Regions from separate parts of the Sediminibacillus sp. JSM 1682029 genome, predicted to be linked through region 1. Evidence: a T-box and tRNA genes for the amino acid it is inferred to sense, from the RefSeq annotation. Region 1 holds a T-box; the other holds one or more tRNA genes.
The links. The T-box of region 1 lies ahead of tyrS (tyrosine--tRNA ligase). A T-box ahead of a tRNA ligase gene usually reads a tRNA of that ligase, here a tRNA-Tyr.

Region 2: it has a tRNA-Tyr gene. The T-box ahead of tyrS (tyrosine--tRNA ligase) is inferred to sense a tRNA for this amino acid. The anticodon was not compared.

The regions. Positions count from the first base shown of each region.
Region 1 covers NZ_JBEWYY010000002.1:455,608-460,182, reverse strand. The annotation lists gene ABVF09_RS06145 (transglycosylase domain-containing protein) at 1-1,508, opposite strand, end outside; T-box leader at 1,659-1,867, shown strand; gene tyrS (tyrosine--tRNA ligase) at 1,944-3,215, shown strand; gene rpsD (30S ribosomal protein S4) at 4,118-4,575, opposite strand, start outside.
Region 2 covers NZ_JBEWYY010000011.1:4,053-8,627, forward strand. The annotation lists gene ABVF09_RS16130 (S8 family serine peptidase) at 1-1,194, shown strand, start outside; tRNA gene ABVF09_RS16135 (tRNA-Glu) at 1,457-1,531, shown strand; tRNA gene ABVF09_RS16140 (tRNA-Val) at 1,548-1,623, shown strand; tRNA gene ABVF09_RS16145 (tRNA-Thr) at 1,627-1,702, shown strand; tRNA gene ABVF09_RS16150 (tRNA-Tyr) at 1,766-1,848, shown strand; tRNA gene ABVF09_RS16155 (tRNA-Gln) at 1,910-1,984, shown strand; tRNA gene ABVF09_RS16160 (tRNA-Lys) at 2,019-2,091, shown strand; tRNA gene ABVF09_RS16165 (tRNA-Leu) at 2,375-2,459, shown strand; tRNA gene ABVF09_RS16170 (tRNA-Gly) at 2,463-2,537, shown strand; tRNA gene ABVF09_RS16175 (tRNA-Ala) at 2,542-2,614, shown strand; gene rocF (arginase) at 2,903-3,808, shown strand; gene ABVF09_RS16185 (aspartyl-phosphate phosphatase Spo0E family protein) at 3,857-4,006, opposite strand; gene sigW (RNA polymerase sigma factor SigW) at 4,208-4,575, shown strand, end outside.

The DNA of each region.
Region 1 (4,575 bases):
GTAGTGCCTGTGTAGTTTTTTGGCCAATCTTTTGGAAGTTGTGGATACCTTGCATTCAAATGATGGTCAAGAACAATGGAGCCCGGCTGGATCACACCTGCTTCCATAGCTGGTCCATAGACCAATAAAGGCTTCATGGTACTTCCGTTGTTTCGCAATGTGTCCGTGGCATGGTTTACTTCTGACGTATCATAACCACGGCCGCCGAGGAAACTGATGATTTTTCCACTGCTGTTCTCAATCAGCATCCCTGCAGCCTGGACCGGTTCCATGATGGTTGTTTCTTCACCGGTTTCCGGGTCGATAACTGTCTGCGGCTTATCAGGGCCGTAATTATCGTATTCCTCGCCAATTTTTTGGAACGCATCATAGATTTTTTTATCGATGGTAGTATGAATCTTGTATCCTTTCCGCCGTAGATTGCGGTCTGCTAGAATACTATATTCCTCCTGCAGCGAGTCGTTGCTTGCAATGTCTTCTTCCGTGTATCCATCTTGCTCGGCAAGCTGTTTCATGATGATATCCTTGGCACGTTCTTCCACTTCATTGGTCAAGTAAGGATACTTGTCCAATGGAGTAGGCGTGGGTTCTGTAAAGTCAGCCGTGATATCGTAGTCGGAAGCTTTCTTGTATTCATCCTCGGTGATGTATTCAGCTTCCAGCATTCTGTTCAGGACGGTCTGCATCCGGTTCAAGCCTGGCTGAAGTGCATCTTCATCTTTTATTTCTCCTGTATTGGTAAAAGGTGTGTAGTAAGACGGACTTTGCGGAAGCCCGGCGATAAAGGCTGCCTGCGCAAGGTTGATTTCACTTGCTCCTACACCGAAAATTCCTTGTGCTGCTGTCTCAATCCCTGCAATATTGTCTCCGGATGCGTTTCTGCCAAAGGGGACAATGTTAAGATAGGCTTCCAGAATTTCATCTTTGCTAAGTGACTTTTCCAAGCGCATGGCCAGAAGTATTTCTTTCGCTTTTCTTTCAAAAGACACTTCGTTGGTTAGAATCTGGTTTTTGATTAATTGCTGGGTCAGTGTACTCCCGCCGGTTTTCACCGCTGAATTTGTCGCTTCTTGATATATTGCACGCAGAATCGCTTTTGGAACGACCCCGTTATGTGTTTCAAATTCGGAATCCTCCGTAGCGATGATGGCATCTTTCACATAATCCGATACTTTATCGAGAGTGGTTTCCTCCCGGTACAAGTCAGAGCGGATGTTTCCTAAGTATTTGTCATCAGCAAAATATAATTCCGATGTTTCTTCATAGTTATATATGTCTTCTTTCATGTTTTCTGCTGACCTTACCGGTTCATCCTTGACAAGTGAGGCAAAGTACCCAGCCCCTGTTCCACCTGCAAAAAACAATCCGATACATCCGATGATAATGAAGAAAAGAATGATATTCCAAACAACATCGTAAGTAATTCGAAAGTTTTTCTGAATCTTACCTGCCTGCCACCATTCCTTCACCTTATCTTTATATTTGACCGCAAAATTTTTTAGATTCACAGCAAAACCTCCTAAATATCAATCTATATTATAGCACAGCAGTCAACTTGCACGCAGGTTTTCCTCTATATAATATTGCATTTACCCAAAAGATATGGTATTAATGTATCATTAGTAAATAAAATGTAATATTTTCAGAACTTCTGAAAAATAAAAGCGAAGAAGGAATGAAGTAGTGGATGGTTCCCTGTGACTCAGAGAGCTGCCGGATGCTGAAAGGCAGTACAAAACCATTCCGCGAATTACGTTCTGGAGTTTCTCCTGCGAAACCAGGGGACGGCTTGCCTGGCCGTTATTGAATCAAGTGGCATTCTTTGGAATGCAACAAGGGTGGTACCGCGAACAGCTTCGTCCCTTTATTTGGGGAGGAGGTTTTTTTGTTTGTTTATGGTTTGGCATTTCCCAGACAAAATAATCGGAAAAGGAGTGTTGAGCATGGATGTTTTGGAAGATTTGCAAATGCGAGGTCTCGTGCAACAGACCACTGATGAAGAGGGGTTGAAAAAACATTTAAAGGAAAATGTCGTGACGTTATACTGCGGCTTCGATCCCACGGCGGATAGCCTTCATATTGGACATTTGCTTCCGATTACCATATTGAAGAGATTTCAGCGTTCCGGCCATCGACCAATCGCGCTAATAGGCGGCGGAACAGGAATGATCGGGGATCCGAGTGGTCGTTCCACAGAAAGAACATTAAACGAAGCAGACGTAGTAAAAGGATTCAGCGAAAAAATCAAGCAACAACTTGCAAAACTGCTTAATTTTGAAGAAGGGAACAATGCAGCAGTAGCACGCAATAATTATGAGTGGCTTTCTCAAATGACGATCATTGATTTCTTAAGGGATACCGGAAAGCATTTCGGCATCAATTACATGCTTGCCAAGGAATCAGTAGAATCACGCATCCAGAATGGAATATCATTTACTGAATTCAGTTACATGATTTTACAATCACTTGATTTTCAAAACCTTTACGAAAAAGAAAACTGTACACTGCAAATCGGCGGAAGTGATCAATGGGGAAATATCACTGCCGGGATGGAATTGATCCGCAGAACGCGTGAGGATCAGGGAACAGAGGCAAAGGTTTTCGGTTTGACGGTGCCATTGATCACCAAAGCGGACGGTACCAAATTCGGCAAAACAGCTGGAGGAGCAGTATGGCTTGATCCGGAAAAAACGTCTCCGTACGAATTTTACCAGTTTTGGATCAATACAGACGACCGTGATGTAATGAAATTCATCAAGTACTTCACATTCATGGATCAAGAGGAGTTACGGTCACTTGAAAAAGAACATGAGGCTGCTCCGGAAAAACGTACAGCCCACACAAGGTTGGCGGAAGAAATGACAGAAATGGTTCATGGCAGAGAGGCCCTTGAGCAAGCAAAACGGATTTCCGGTGCCTTGTTCAGCGGAGATATCAAGTCATTGAACGCTGATGAAATCGAACAGGGCTTCAAGGATGTACCTTCTTACAAAAGAACAAAAGAAGATGCTAATATTGTCGAACTATTGGTAGAAGCAGGCATTTCTTCTTCTAAAAGGCAGGCCAGGGAGGATGTCAAAAACGGAGCCATTTACATCAATGGCGACAGGGAGCAGGATTTAGGCAAGACCATCGGGGCTGAAGAACGCATTGATGACAGATTTACCATTATAAGAAGAGGGAAGAAAAAGTATTTTTTGATTCGCTTTCAATGATTGATTTTCCATAAACTGAAAAAAGGGATAGTGACCAAATCAAAAACCGAACGATTTCGTTCGGTTTTTGATTGGAAAAGCAAACCGTTCTATCCTTTTCTTATGAATCGTGCAACTCTCCACGCCGGCAAGGTACTTCACTTTGTGCGCGCGCGGCTTCAGCTAACTTGGCAAGGAAAACTACTCATTTCGCACTCATCCCGCTGGAGTCAACGCACTTTGACTTCGTTGGATGGAGATAGCTACTCTTCTGATGTGATTTCCGTGTTTCCTATTGCCGTCATTGGTAGAAAGCTATGCTGCATGGAAACCAGGAATATTCGGTTCTCTGTCAAATGTGGTGGTGTGATTTTTCTTCCATTTTACTCAGGCTGCAGAGGAAATAAATTCGATTTCCACGGATGAACGCCCGAGCCTCCTCGCACAGCTCGCTGCGGGGTCTCGGCCGCCCGTTTTTCCGCAGGAGTCTCGCTTATTTTCTCTGCTACGCCATTTCGCTCTATAGAGCCTTATTAACTGCTTGCTGCTATAAAATTTTATGCTTTAATCGTTCAAATTAATCGTTTAAAGTCTTTGATGCCAAAAGAATCTCGTTTTAAAACGAATACGTGTCTTCTTTATCTACCTCTGCTGGAACTTCCCGGCGAACTTCATCCAATCCCAAATAGTTCTATGATAAAATGACCTTTCACTCATATCCCTCTCTTTTTCCTTTGGTGTCTTCAACCTTTAGGGTAACAAAGAGAGAGGGAATGAGTGTGTTTTTCTGCACACTGCAGGAAAACACATCACGATAGGGGACGCCACCACATTCAGTATGAGCCGAATATTCTTATGTTTCGCCCATGAACAAAAAATCTCCCCGCCTATGAAAGGCGGGGAGATTTTTATCAAGCAAGTTATTAACGAGAGTAGAATTCAACGATAAGCGCTTCGTTGATTTCTGCTGGAAGTTCAGAACGTTCAGGGAAACGAGTGTAAGTTCCTTCCAAAGCATCTTCATTGAAAGATAGGTATTCAGGAACAAAGTTGTTTGTTTCCACAGCTTCTTTAACGATATTAAGACTTTGTGACTTTTCACGAAGACCAATCACTTGTCCTGGCTTCACTCGGTAGGAAGCAATGTCCACGCGTCCGCCATCGACGGTAACATGACCGTGGCTTACAAGCTGGCGTGCTTGTCTGCGAGTGCGGGCAAGACCCAGACGGTAAACCAGGTTATCCAAACGGGATTCGAGAAGGATCATGAAGTTTTCACCATGGATACCTTTCATTTTTCCAGCCTGGTCGAACAAGCGACGGAATTGACGTTCGTTAATTCCGTACATGAAGCGAAGCTTTTGCTTCTCTTGCAATTGAA
Region 2 (4,575 bases), on a different contig from region 1:
TTCCGTTTCTGGACAGAAGATTGGCCAGTACCTGGCGGAGAGGAATTCCAAGTAGCTGTCTACGATGCCAGCGGACCGGATGGGGCACCAGGTGAAAAACTTGGCGGACCATACGATGCAACTGCTTTGCGGAACGGCGAGTGGACGCGTGTCGACCTGGCTGATAAAGGAATTTCTGTATCCGGAGATTTCTATATGGTTTATATTCAAAGTCAACCAAATCCAAACACTCCAGGACTAGGTACTGATGAAGATGGAGAAAACGCCGGAAGAAGCTGGCAATTGGTTGACGGTGGCTGGAGTCAAACACCAGAGGCCGAAGGGAATTACATGATCCGGGCCTTGGTGAGCTATGCAGCTGAAGCACCAGTTATTGAATCGCCATCAGATAACAGTTATACAAAGGAAGAAGTTGTTACGGTTACTGGAAGCGCGGCACCATCTACAACCCTGACTGTTTACAATAACGAAGAAGAAGCAGCGGTGACAGAAGTCAGTGAAGCTGGTGAATTTTCGGTCGATGTTACACTTGAACCAGGGGCTAATTCCCTGACAGCTGTTTCTTCTACCGATAACGGTTCCACTGACCCTTCTGACCCGGTTGTCATAACACTCGACCAACAGAAGCCTGAACTTACTATCACTTCTCCGGAAGATGGAGAAAAAACGAATAAAGAGGTAGTGAAGGTTACTGGCGAGGTTGAAGAAGACAATCTTGATAAAGTGGTAGTGAACGGTCAGAAAGCAGACGTTGATGAAAATGGAGCGTTTTCTAAGCGTATTCTTCTGGATGATGGTGAGAACGAAATTAAAGTCCGGGCTGTTGACAAAGCCGGTAATGTCCGTGTCAAAACCGTCACCATTGACGCGAAACTGACTGCGCCGGAAATCACCAATGTTTTACCAGAAGAGGATGTCCAACTTCAAGCAGGCGAATCAGTGAAAATCGAGTTTGATTCAGAAGCGGATTTGGATGCAACATTCTATATCAAAATGCCTTTAACCAATTTATCCAACAACGCTACCGAGCTGCCGATGATTGAAACCGAAGATGGACATTATGTTGGTTACTGGACAGCTACTTCCAATTTGGTAGCGGAAGGAGCGGAAATTGTGGTGAAAATAAGTGATGATTACGGTAATACAACCGAGGCAGCAGCCGAAGGGAAATTGTTTATTAACACGGAAGACTAAGCTTTTTACCTCCCCCTATATTATATAAATGGATTGGCCCCTTGGTGCCGTTTCACCAAGGGGTTGTTTTTATGGAAGAACGGCAAAGTTTTTGCGGAAAAATGCTTGTCAAAATCCACAATACCTATTATAATCATATTCGTGCTTAGAAACAGGAACGGCGTTTGTTAGAGGAGAAAATAAAATATAAAAATTTACTCTTTACAAACACCACCTATTTGAGTTATAATAGTATCTGTCAGTTTGAAAGATAGACAATACTGGCCCGTTGGTCAAGTGGTTAAGACACCGCCCTTTCACGGCGGTAACACGGGTTCGAATCCCGTACGGGTCACCATATATTTTAGTTAGTTGGAGGATTAGCTCAGCTGGGAGAGCACCTGCCTTACAAGCAGGGGGTCGCAGGTTCGAGCCCTGCATCCTCCACCATTTGCCGGCCTAGCTCAATTGGTAGAGCAACTGACTTGTAATCAGTAGGTTGGGGGTTCAAGTCCTCTGGCCGGCACCATCTTTTTAATTGTATAACCTGCATTCCGAAGATTATAATAGGGGTACAGGTCCATTAATACATGGAGGGATAGCGAAGTTGGCCAAACGCGGCGGACTGTAAATCCGCTCCCATCGGGTTCGTAGGTTCGAGTCCTACTCCCTCCATCATTTAAAAACATATAAAAACGATTTAAGTGCGAGCAGCTGGCACTGCTTTTGTTTTTATTGGGCTATAGCCAAGCGGTAAGGCATCGGGTTTTGATCCCGTGATTCGCTGGTTCGAATCCAGCTAGCCCAGCCATTTCTTTTATAAGTAAGATGATTGGATTTATTGTGAGCCATTAGCTCAGTTGGTAGAGCATCTGACTTTTAATCAGAGGGTCGGAGGTTCGAATCCTCCATGGCTCATCAAGGAAGTTGTGGTCCGGATTCTCACCTACGGTTCCCCTTGCTTTCGGTTTACAACAAAAGGATGCAAGGACTAGCCTGCGGCGTCGGAATCCTCCATGGCTCATCAAGGAAGTTGTGGTCGGATTCTCACCTACGGTTCCCCTTGCTTTCGATTTACAACAAAAGGATGCAAGGACTAGCCTGCGGCGTCGGAATCCTCCATGGCTCATTGTTTAACTTAAGATGGACAGGGCTGTTTTCAGTGTTCTCCATGTCTTTCTCGTTGTTGCCATTAAAATTTGCGGATGTGGCGGAATTGGCAGACGCGCTAGAATCAGGCTCTAGTGTCTTCGGACGTGGGGGTTCAAGTCCCTCCATCCGCACCATATGCGGAAGTAGTTCAGTGGTAGAACACCACCTTGCCAAGGTGGGGGTCGCGGGTTCGAATCCCGTCTTCCGCTCCAATATGGGGCCTTAGCTCAGCTGGGAGAGCGCCTGCTTTGCACGCAGGAGGTCAGCGGTTCGATCCCGCTAGGCTCCACTTCTAATAAAGGGTAAAATTACTGTTGACAGTAGTTTTACCCTTTTTATGTGGAATGAAATAGGGTGTGTGTCTGGCTTCAGCGTCTCCCGCTCGAGGTCTTAAGTCAATCCTTTATGTGGGCAGGAATATCAATCTGCCACTTCCGTATATATATACAATTTTTTGTCCGGTTGAGTCATTCCTGCACTTTTGACTAAAATGAAGATAGGAAGTAACGAACTTTGAAAAAATGAAAGCGGATCCTTGGAGTTATAAAGGGATGATAAATCGGGAGGAGGCAACATTGTGGTTAATAAGAAAGTATCGATTATAGGTGTTCCGATGGATTTAGGACAGAACAGACGTGGGGTCGATATGGGGCCGAGCGCGATTCGCTATGCCGGTGTGTTGGAAACTCTGGAGGCGTTGAATTTTCAAATCGAAGACTTGGGGGATATTAAAATTTCCCGTCCGAGTCGGGGGGCGGAACAGCTGCAAGACAACTTGCGCAATTTAGGCCAAGTTGCCGAAGGGAATGAGTTGCTTGCCAAGCAGGTGGATGAAGTGATAACTGCCGGAAGGTTTCCCCTCGTGTTAGGCGGAGATCATAGCATTGCTATCGGAAGTTTGGCTGGGATAGCCAAGCATTACGAAAACCTTGGGGTGATATGGTACGATGCTCACGGAGACCTTAACACGGCGGACACATCGCCTTCCGGGAATATACACGGCATGCCATTGGCGGTGAATCTTGGACTGGGACACGAGCGACTGACCAATATACTAGGTTATCAGCCAAAAATAAAACCGGAAAACATTGTCCTCATCGGAGCGCGTTCTTTGGATGAAGGGGAAAAAGAGCTTATCCGTGAAAAAGGCATTAAGGTATATACAATGCATGAAGTGGATCGGATGGGAATGTCTGCGGTGATAACGGAAGTCATCGATTATTTAAAGGATCGAACCGACGGTGTGCATCTAAGCCTTGATTTGGATGGACTCGATCCGGGAGATGCACCGGGAGTGGGTACTCCGGTAATCGGGGGTCTGAGTTACCGGGAGAGCCATCTGGCTATGGAAATGCTGGCGGAAACAGACATGGTCACTTCTGCGGAGTTCGTGGAAGTAAATCCTATATTGGATGAAAAAAATAAAACAGCTGTAATAGCTGTGGGATTAATGGGTTCTTTATTTGGAGAAAAATTAAAGTAGTTTTATGGTGTGGCCCTTGCTGAAAAGCGGGGGTTTTTTTGTTTTCGATTATGCTTTATCGTATTCATTCAGCCAGTAATCGAGCCGGGTACTGGCCGAGACTACTGCATCGGAGGTAAGTTCTTTTTTGTGAGACAGTTCTAGCATTTCCTTGCGGCAAGCTTCAATTTTTTCCAACAAATACAATTTAATATCCATACCTTCCTCCCAAACTGATATAATATAGTTGTTAATATTTACCCGGTTTAATAGACCTATAAACATAAATTTTTACTATTTTTTCGGTGGAACGAAAATGTTCCTGCTTTTGTTTGTTCAAAAAACAGCAAAAAAATTGAAACCTCAAACCATCGTCACTCGTATAGGTAGTGACCGCAAATGCAGCGGAGGTATTTTTAAATGGATCTGATGATAAAGCAAAAAATAAAGCAAGTGAAAAAAGGAGATCAATCTGCATTTGAGGATGTTGTTTCCTTTTATCAGAACAAAGTGTACCAAATATGTTACCGGATGTTGGGTAATAGTCATGAAGCAGAAGATATAGCTCAAGAAGCTTTTATTCGCGCCTATGTAAATATCCATACCTTCGATGAACGTCGCAAATTTTCTACATGGTTGTATCGAATTGCAACCAACTTGTCCATTGACAGGATCCGTAAGAAAAAACCTGATTACTTTCTGGATGCAGAAGTAAAAGGGACCGATGGATTGGATATGTATTCGCAATTGCCCGCAGAACAAGCATTGCCCGAGGAAGAAGTGGAAAG